2 regions of the Streptomyces sp. NPDC008317 genome follow, and region 1 is predicted to be linked to the other one. Evidence: riboswitches for the same ligand, from Rfam matches in the RefSeq annotation. Region 1 holds a riboswitch; the other holds the start of a gene.

The links. Region 1 has a riboswitch for cobalamin ahead of ACFY9V_RS25605 (hypothetical protein). Riboswitches for the same ligand answer to the same signal wherever they lie in the genome.
Region 2: it holds a riboswitch for cobalamin, as region 1 does, so the genes downstream of both, ACFY9V_RS15775 (ribonucleoside-diphosphate reductase subunit alpha) here and ACFY9V_RS25605 (hypothetical protein) in region 1, are expected to answer to the same signal.

Annotation. Positions count from the first base shown of each region.
Region 1 is NZ_JBIBFQ010000008.1:209,767-214,747, forward strand. Features, by position in the region: gene ACFY9V_RS25595 (family 78 glycoside hydrolase catalytic domain) at 1-360, shown strand, start outside; gene ACFY9V_RS25600 (ABC transporter substrate-binding protein) at 512-1,456, shown strand; gene ACFY9V_RS25605 (hypothetical protein) at 1,435-2,871, opposite strand; cobalamin riboswitch at 2,981-3,127, opposite strand; cobalamin riboswitch at 3,178-3,311, shown strand; gene ACFY9V_RS25610 (prenyltransferase/squalene oxidase repeat-containing protein) at 3,418-4,981, shown strand, end outside.
Region 2 is NZ_JBIBFQ010000004.1:559,674-564,654, forward strand. Features, by position in the region: gene mctP (monocarboxylate uptake permease MctP) at 1-249, shown strand, start outside; gene ACFY9V_RS15765 (helix-turn-helix domain-containing protein) at 322-1,275, opposite strand; gene ACFY9V_RS15770 (hypothetical protein) at 1,365-1,607, shown strand; cobalamin riboswitch at 1,685-1,830, shown strand; gene ACFY9V_RS15775 (ribonucleoside-diphosphate reductase subunit alpha) at 2,041-4,446, shown strand; gene ACFY9V_RS15780 (ribonucleotide-diphosphate reductase subunit beta) at 4,446-4,981, shown strand, end outside.

The DNA of each region.
Region 1 (4,981 bases):
CTGCTGACGGGCGTGTGCGGCGGCGCGTACCGGGTCGGCGACACGCCCACCGGCTCGCTGGCCACCACGGCGGTGAGCGCGACACGCGGGAAGCCCATCCCGGTGACGCTCACCCTCGACCAGCAGGTCACCGGCCTGACCGCCGCCGACCTGCGGGTGTCCAACGGCACCGTCACCGGCCTCACCGCCAACGGCGTCGGCGCGGCGGGCACGACCTGGACGTTCACCGTCACCCCGCGCGGCAACGGCGAGGTGACGGTCCGGGTCCCGGCAGGCGCGGTGCACGGCACCAGCGGGCGGCCGAGCCTGGCGATCGGACCGCTGACCGTGGGCTCCGCCGGGCACGGACCCCGGGGCTGAACGCCTCTCGCCGCAGACCCTGAACCCCGCTGAATCCCCCTGAACCAAGGCCGGGTGCCACGATCAACCCGTGGCACCCGGCCTTGTCCCTGTCCTCCGCTTCCCCTCGGCCGCGCGAGCCCCCGCCCGCCCCCCGGCTACCGTTCCCCGTATGCGCATCGTCTCCCTGCTCCCCGCCGCGACCGACATCGTCGTCGAACTCGGCCTCGGCGACGCCCTCGTGGGCCGTACCCATGAGTGCGACTGGCCGCCGGAGGTGGTCGCCGACGTACCGGTGGTGACCGGCGCGGAATTCGACCCGGACGCGCTCAGCAGCCGGGAGATCTCGCGGGCCGTCGGCGGCGCCGCGCACCGGGGCTCGTCCCTCTACACCCTGGACGCCGCGCTGCTCGCCGAGTTGGCGCCCGACGTGGTCCTCACACAGGACCTCTGCCAGGTCTGCGCCGTCTCCTACGGCGCGGTCACCGACTCCGTACGCGTGCTGGACGGCGAAGGACCGCGCGTGATCAGCCTGGAGCCGAAGACCCTGCCCGACGTACTCGCCTGCGTGCGCCAGGTCGGTGACGTGCTGGGCGTTCCCGAGGCCGCGGCCCGCAGGACGGCGGAGCTGGAGGAGCGGCTGGCGGCGGTACGGGAGCGGGTGGCGGGCCGCCCCCGGCCGCGGGTGGCCGCCATCGAATGGCTGGACCCGCTGTGGCCCGCGGGGCACTGGGTCCCGGAACAGATCCGCTGCGCGGGCGGCGAACCCCTGCTCGCGCGACCGGGCGAGCACACCGCGCCCATGGAGTGGACCGCGCTGCGGGAAGCCGCGCCGGAAGCGGTCGTGCTGCTGCCGTGCGGCTTCCCGCCCGAGCGCACCCTGAAGGAGGCCGGCCTGCTGACCGGCCACCCCTCATGGGCCGACCTGCCCGCCGTGCGCGACGGGCGCGTGTGGGTCCTGGACGGACCCGCCTACTTCAACCGGCCGGGACCCCGCGTCGTGCGCGGCGCCGAAGTCCTGGCCCACGCGCTCCACGGCGTCGAACCGGCGGAACCGGTCACCGCCGCGGAAGCGCGCCCGCTGGCGGGAGCCGGTCAGCTCCCGTACCGCAGGTAGACCGTGTCACCGAGGTGGACGGTCGTGCCGCGCGAGGCGGCGATCGGCGCCGAGCCGTCCAGGCTCGACTTCCACGTCGCCGTACCGGAGTTGACGGTGCCGTTGAGCGCCGTGACCGTGCCCGTGCCGGTGGCGGGCGTGACGGCGGTGACGCAGCCGCCGGGCGTCGCGGACGACGCCGCCGCGTCCAGGACCGTACCGAGCGTCGTGGACGTACCGGTCGCCGCGACCGGCACCGAGCACACCTTCAGCGAACCGCCGCCGTTGTCCACGACGAGCGCGAGCTTGCTGGTGGAGCCGCTGGTGAAGTCGGTGGTGGCGGCCCAGGTGGGCGCGCCGGGAGTGACCGGGGCCGGGGGAGTGGCGGTGAAGCCGCCGCCCGCGACCGCGCGGACCGCGTCGATCGAGGCGTACGCCGACGGGCTCGTGTCGGTGGGCAGGTAGCGGAAGCCGCCGCCCGGACTGAACTGCTGGGCGAGCAGGAAGTCGACCGGCGTCTTGCGCGCCGCGGTGGTGAAGTCCGTGCCCTGCGCGTTGAATCCGCAGGCGTTCAGGCCGGAGACGGCCCAGCCGTTGGAGTCGGTGTTCGCGCCGAACATCGAGGTGAAGGCGCCGGTGGCGTTGACGAGTTTGCCCTTGAGGAAGTTCTTGCCCGCGACGACGGCCGTGTCGGTGTTGGGCACCCCGGCCGAGCACAGCGACGCCAGGGTCGCGCCGGTCATGTCGATGTCGCTCGCGGCGCCGAGCTGTGTCGGATCGCCCGCTGCCTTCGAGAAGTTCCAGCCGCCGTCGGTGTGCTCGTTGGCGCGCACGACCGCCACCGACGCGTCGAGCAGGGCCTGCGGCACGCGCTGCCCGCCCGATTGCGTCTTCGCCCCGGCCAGCGCCAGCAGCCCGAAGACGGTGCCGTTGAAGTTGGCGGGCGGCCCGAAGTAGCCGGGCGAGGCGGGCTGCCAGTACGAGGCGATGTCCGCGATCAGATTGCGGCCGGTGCCGACGCGGGCCGGATCGATGCCCGCCGCGTACGCGTTGAGCGCGCCGCGCTCGTAGTCCGTCACCACCGGCGACGCGGACGGCCACGCGGCGGTGGCCAGCAGATTCCGGTAGACGGTCCTGGCGTTCTTCGTGGTGTCGCCGCCGGGAGAGACGTCGGCCGCCGCGGTGCCCGCGGCGGCGAAGGCGCTGAACGCCCACTCGTTGGACAGACCGCCGCCCGCGTACGAGCCGTCGGCGGCCTGAAGCGACTTCAGATAGGCGACGCCGTTCGCCTTGGACGTGGCGATCTGCGCCGGGGTCGAGGTCGCCCGCGCGGGCGCGGTCGCGGAGAACAGCAGGGCTCCGGCCGCCAGCGGTACGGCGACGGCGAGTGCCCGGCGCCGGGCGGTGCGGGAGGGCACGGTCACAGGAACGGTCATGGGTGGAGGACTCTCCTTGGAAGGGGGCGCCTCGCGCCCCGGCACACGGCTGTCCTCACGACCGGCCCGCGCCGAGGCGGTCGCCGCCCGAACGCGTGGTCAGGCTTCCGCACGTGCTGCGTCTCCGAGCGGGTGATCGGGCTCGGACCACCGCGAAAGGCGGCCCCTACCGTTGCGCGTCAGCTCCGGACTCTCACCGGATTCCCCCAGTCGGCGACCAGCCGAGGCTAGCGCAGCACGCGCGTGACGTAAGGGTCGCGGGGGAGTGGTGAAGGCAACTGCCCGCCACGTTGACGGGGCACACGCCGACGTGGTGCTATGAAACGTATTTCCGATTCAGCAGCCAGGGGAAGCCGGTCCAAGTCCGGCGCTGACCCGCAACCGTAGGCCCTCCGAGAGGCGGGCGAGCCGGATCACCTGCGCTGAGCAGCAAGTCACGATCGCCGTCGAGGACTACGGCACGGACGACAGGACGGCCGCGTCAACCGCCAGGCCGCCTCGCCTCCGCGGCCCGCCCTCCCCGTCGGCCGACCCGGGGGGCCACCCGTGCTTCGTCTTGTCCCGCGCCGCCGTCACAGACGGCCGCGCATCGTCGTCCTGCTCACCGCGGCGGCGCTGACCTTCGGCAGCCTCACGGCCGGACTGGTCTCGGTGGCGACCCCGGCGGGCGCGGACCCGATCGGCGACTGCACACCCACCTCGGGGGCGATCGTCGCGGTGGACTACGGGCACTGGAACGGCCCGGTGCTGCGCGGCTGCGACGCGCACCCCACCACGGGCATGAATCTGCTGCACAACGCCGGATTCACCACCACCGGCACCGTGCACGACGGCCCCGGCTTCATCTGCCGGATCGGCAACGACGGCTTCGACAGCGGCACGCAGTACCCGACGACCGCCGACGAGGCGTGCGTCCTGACCCCGCCCGCGAACGCGTACTGGTCGTTCTGGATCGCGCCCGCGGGACAGGACACCTGGACGTACAGCCCGCTCGGCGCGCTCGGCGACCACCCGCAGGACGGCGAGGTCGAGGCGTGGGTGTTCGGCCCCACCGACATCGGCGGCAGCACCGGCGGTCCCTCGTTCACACCGGACTCCGTCCGCGCCCACGACACCACCACGCCGCCGACCACCCCGCCGACCACGCCCCCGACCGGTCCCGGCGGACAGGCCGACACGGCGGCCGCGGCCACCTGGCTGACGAGGCAACTCACCGACGGCGACCACGTCTTCGACGGCTGGGGCACCGACTTCGGCGCCACCGCGAACACCGCCATCGCACTCGCGGCGGCCGGCGGCCCCGACGCCACGATCCGCGCGATCGACGCCTTTCTGACGGCGCACGCCGACGACTACCTGCTCCCGGACTCCACGGTCACCGTGCCGAGCCCGGCCGCGGCGGCCAACCTGGCGCTGCTCACCGAGATCCTGGGCGGTGACCCCACCTCCTTCGGCGGCCACGACCTGCTCAAGGACCTGACGGACAACGTCTGCGCGGCGGCCGGAAGCCTCGGCAACTGCACCGCGGCCGGTGACTTCCACGGCGCTTTCTCGCCCGGCACCCAGGCCCGCGCCCTGCTCGCGCTGGCCCGCGGCGGCGCCACCGTGCCGCGGCCCGCCGTCGACCGGCTCACCGGGATGCAGTGCGCCGACGGCGGATTCTCCGGCTCGATGCTCTCGCCCGGCGAGCGCTGCACGTCCGATCCCGGTTCGACCGCCGACGCCGTCGTCGCCCTCAAGCACCTGCCCGGTACCGGCGACGTGCTGGACAAGGCGCGGGCGTACCTCACCAAGACGCAGTCCGCCGACGGCGGTTACCTCGCGTACGAGGGGGCGTCCTCCGGCGACACCGGTACGACCTCCTCCGCGGCCCAGGCGCTGACCGTACTGGCGCAGACCGACCGCGCCGCCGCCGCCCGCTCCTGGCTCGCCGCCCGGCAGACCGACGGCGGCGGTTTCGCCTCCGACGGCTCCGGCGGCACCGACCCGGACCTGTACGCCTCGACCGCCGCCGTCCTCGCCGTGACCTCCAGCGACCTCGGCAGCCTCACCTACGGCGACACCCCGACGAGCCCGCCGACGACGCCCCCCACCACCGCGCCGACGACCC
Region 2 (4,981 bases), on a different contig from region 1:
TGGAAGGCGTACGAGCAGACCAGCGCCAGCCAGTCGCACTTCGGCGGCAACTCCGCGAAGATCCCCGGCATCGGCGAGCTCGGCTACATCGGCCTCACCGCGTTCGTCCTGAACGCGGCGGTCGCGGTCGTCCTCACCCTGGTCCTGCGCGCCTTCAAGGCCCCCGACGGCGTGGACGAGACGGCGAAGGGCGACTACGTGGTGGAGGCGGAGGAGGCGGCGAAGGAGGCGGTTCCCGCACCGGCGTAGAGCGCGAGGGGGCGGGTCCCGGGGCGCGAGGCCGCGTTGTGGTGTGCGGCCCGCGCCTTGGGGACCCGCGCCTCAGCGCGAGGCGAAAGTGCGCCGGTACCCCTGTGGCGTGGTCCCCGTCCAGCGGGCGAAGTGATGCCGCATGGTCGCCGCGTTCCCGAACCCCGCGCGGAGCGCGACGGCGTCCATGGTGTGGTCGGTGGCCTCCAGCAACTCCCGTGCCAGCAGCACCCGTTGACCCAGCAGCCAGCGGTACGGGGTGGTGCCGGTCTCCTGCTGGAAGCGGCGGGCGAAGGTGCGCGGCGACATGTGGGCGCGGGCGGCCAGCTCCTCGACGGTCACCTCGCGGTCCAGGTGCCGTTCCATCCAGGACAGCACCCCGGCCACGGTGTCGCTCTGCCCGCGCGGCAGCGGCCGGTCCACGTACTGCGCCTGGCCGCCCTCGCGGTGCGGCGGCACCACCATGCGGCGGGCGATGCCGTTGGCGACGGCGCTGCCCTGCTCCTTGCGCACCAGGTGCAGGCAGGCGTCGATGCCGGAGGCCGTACCGGCCGAGGTGATCACCCCCGCGTCGTCCACGTACAGCACGTCCGACTCGACCTTGATCTGCGGGTACCGGCTCGCGAGGCGTTCCGCGTGCCGCCAGTGCGTGGCGCAGCGCCGGTCGTCGAGCATGCCGGAGGCGGCCAGCACGAAGACGCCCGAGCACACGCTGAGCACCGTCGCGCCGCGCTCCACGGCCCGGTTGAGCGCCGTGAGCACCTGCGGCGGGAAGTCCCGGTCGATGTACGAGTCCCCGGCCGGTACGGCGATCAGGTCCGCCTCGTCCAGCCGGTCCATGTCGCAGGAGGCCGACAGCTCGAACCCGGCGTGCGTGCGCAGCGTCGGGCCCTCGCCGGAGATCACCGCGAAGTCGTACACGGGCAGCCCGTCCTCGCTGCGGTCGAGGCCGAACACCTCGCAGATCACCCCGAGTTCGAAGGGGTGGACACCGTCGAGCAGTACCGCGGCCACGTTCTTCAGCATGCTCCCGAGGATGCCACTTGGCAGGATGTCGCGGTAGTACGGCGGTCCTGCCACTGTTCGCGGGTAAGCGGCGCGAGCACGATTGACCCATGACCGTTCTCCTGGACATCGCAGCCCTCTCCGCCCTCCTCCTCATCCTCTCCTTCGTCCCCGTCCTGGGCCTGCGCGCCGAGGCCAGGATCACCCGCCAGATCCGCGCGGCCGACGCCGCCCGCGAGGCCGAGGCGACACGCCGGGCGCACGCGAGACGCGCCGCGCGCGCGGACCGCGAACCGGACCGCGAACCAGGCCGCGAACCGGCCCTCACAGCGGTCGCGGCCCCGCGGATCTGAGGGCGCCGGAGGGAATAAAATCCCCTCCGGCGCTTGCGCGCCGACCTCGGCGACCCGCCCTCACGACACAACATCTGGGCTTCCACGCGAACCGCGGCACTACATGTATGCTCAACTTCGCTGTCGAGCAGGGGAAGCCGGTGCGAATCCGGCGCTGCCCCGCAACGGTGAGCGGGCGTACGCCCGCACAGCCCGAGGACCTGCCGCCAGCGCGCCCGTAGCGCCCACAAGCGACGGGCGCAGTTGTGTCCGGGCCTCGCGGATTGGGCCGGCGGACGCGTCGCGGCACGCCCATGCCTGAGCAGGGGTGCGCCTCCGCACGCGTACCCGCTCCTCCCGCCTGGCCGTCGCCGCGTTCGAGGGAGAGAGCACCACCGTGACCATCGCGCCCGCAGACCCCGCTTCAGCCGAACTCCGCACCGTCGCCCCCCGGATTCCCTCGGCTCCCCCCTCCGGACCTCTCCCCGGACCTCCCGCCGGTCCCGACGAGGGCCCGGGCGCGGACCTGCTGCGTACGCTGGTGCGGCTCACCGCCGACCTGACCGACACCGACCCCGGCCGGGTCGCCGCCGCCGCGCTGCGCGGCCGTAACGCCGCCTCCGACGCGGCCGAGATGCACAGCCTGGCCACCGAGGCGGCGGCCGGCCTGATCTCCGAGGACCCGGCGTACTCGCGGCTGGCCGCCCGGCTGCTGACCTCGACCATCGCCGAAGAGGCCGCGGGCCAGGGCGCGGTGTCGTTCTCCGCGTCCGTCTCGGTCGGGCACCGCGAGGGCCTGATCGCCGACCGCACGGCCGCCTTCGTGGCCCTGCACAAGCCCCGGCTCGACGCGCTGGTGGACGAGGCGCTGGCAGCCGGCGCGGACGACCGCTTCGGCTACTTCGGCCTGCGCACCCTGCACAGCCGCTACCTGCTGCGGCACCCCATCACCCGTCAGGTGATCGAGACCCCGCAGCACTTCATGCTCCGCGTGGCCTGCGGTCTCGCCGAGGACGACTCGGTGCGCGCCGCCGAGGAAGTCGCCTCGCTCTACCGGCTGATGAGCGCGCTGGACTACCTGCCCAGCTCCCCCACCCTGTTCAACTCCGGCACCCGGCACCCGCAGATGTCCTCCTGCTACCTGCTGGACTCGCCGCTGGACGAGCTGGACTCGATCTACGACCGCTACCACCAGGTGGCGCGGCTGTCGAAGCACGCGGGCGGGATCGGCCTGTCCTACTCCCGGATCCGCTCGCGCGGTTCGCTGATCCGCGGCACCAACGGCCACTCCAACGGCATCGTGCCGTTCCTGAAGACGCTGGACGCGTCGGTGGCCGCGGTCAACCAGGGCGGCCGTCGCAAGGGCGCCGCGGCGGTCTACCTGGAGACCTGGCACTCCGACATCGAGGAGTTCCTCGAACTGCGCGACAACACCGGTGAGGACGCGCGCCGCACCCACAATCTGAACCTGGCGCACTGGATCCCGGACGAGTTCATGCGCCGCGTGGAGACCGACGCCGACTGGTCGCTGTTCTCGCCGTCCGACGTGCCGGAGCTGGTCGACCTGTGGGGCGACGACTTCGACGCCGCGTACCGCAGGGCCGAGGCCAAGGGCCTGGCGCAGCGCACGATCCCGGCGCGCGAGCTGTACGGCCGGATGATGCGGACCCTCGCGCAGACCGGCAACGGCTGGATCACCTTCAAGGACGCCTCGAACCGTACGGCCAACCAGACGGCGGAGCCCGGCCGTACCGTGCACTCCTCGAATCTGTGCACCGAGATCCTTGAGGTCACCGACGACGGCGAGACCGCGGTCTGCAACCTGGGTTCGGTGAACCTGGGCGCCTTCGCCACCCCGGGGGGCGGCGCGGGCGGCGAGATGGACTGGGAGCGGCTCGACGAGACCGTCAGGACCGCGGTGACCTTCCTCGACCGGGTCGTGGACATCAACTTCTACCCGACCGAGCAGGCGGGCCGCTCCAACGCCAAGTGGCGCCCGGTGGGCCTGGGCGTGATGGGTCTTCAGGACGTCTTCTTCAAGCTGCGGCTGCCCTTCGACTCGGCCGCGGCGCGCGAGCTGTCCACCCGGATCGCCGAGCGGATCATGCTCGCCGCGTACGAGGCGTCCTGCGACCTCGCCGAGCGGCAGGGCCCGCTGCCCGCCTGGGACAAGACCCGTACCGCCCGCGGTGTGCTGCACCCCGACCACTACGCGACCGAGCTGAACTGGCCGGAGCGCTGGACGGCGCTGCGCGCCCGGATCGCGGCCACCGGCATGCGCAATTCGCTGCTGCTGGCCATCGCGCCGACCGCGACCATCGCGTCCATCGCCGGTGTCTACGAGTGCATCGAGCCGCAGGTCTCCAACCTCTTCAAGCGCGAGACGCTGTCGGGTGAGTTCCTCCAGGTCAACTCGTACCTGGTCGCCGACCTCAAGCGGCTCGGCGTGTGGGACGCGCAGTCCCGCGAGGCGCTGCGCGAGGCCAACGGCTCGGTGAACGGCTTCAGTTGGATTCCGGCCGAGATCCGTGAGCTGTACCGCACGGCGTGGGAGATCCCGCAGCGCGGCCTGATCGACATGGCGGCGGCGCGTACGCCGTTCCTCGACCAGAGCCAGTCGCTGAACCTGTTCCTGGAGACGCCCACCATCGGCAAGCTCAGCTCGATGTACGCGTACGCCTGGAAGCAGGGCCTGAAGACGACGTACTACCTGCGGTCCCGGCCCGCGACCCGGATCGCCCGCGCGGCCCGCGCCCAGCAGCAGACGGCCGCCACCCCCGTCCCCGTACCGGTGATCGCCGACGCCGACGCGATCGCCTGCTCCCTTGAGAACCCCGAGTCCTGCGAGGCCTGCCAGTAATGACGTCCACCGACAAGAATCTGCTCGACCCGGGCTTCGAGCTGACCCTGCGTCCGATGCGCTACCCGGACTTCTACGAGCGCTACCGCGACGCGATCAAGAACACCTGGACCGTGGAGGAGGTCGACCTCCACTCCGACGTGTCCGACCTCGCCAAGCTCAGCCCCGCCGAGCAGCACATGATCGGCCGCCTGGTCGCGTTCTTCGCGACCGGTGACTCGATCGTCTCCAACAACCTGGTGCTCACGCTCTACAAGCACATCAACTCCCCCGAGGCGCGGCTGTACCTGTCCCGCCAGCTCTTCGAGGAGGCCGTGCACGTCCAGTTCTATCTGACGCTGCTCGACACCTACCTGCCCGATCCCGAGGACCGCGCGGCGGCCTTCGACGCGGTCGAGGAGATCCCCTCGATCCGCGAGAAGGCGCAGTTCTGCTTCCGCTGGATGGACTCGGTCGAGAAGATCGACCGCCTGGAGTCCAAGGCCGACCGCCGCCGCTTCCTGCTCAACCTGATCTGCTTCGCCGCGTGCATCGA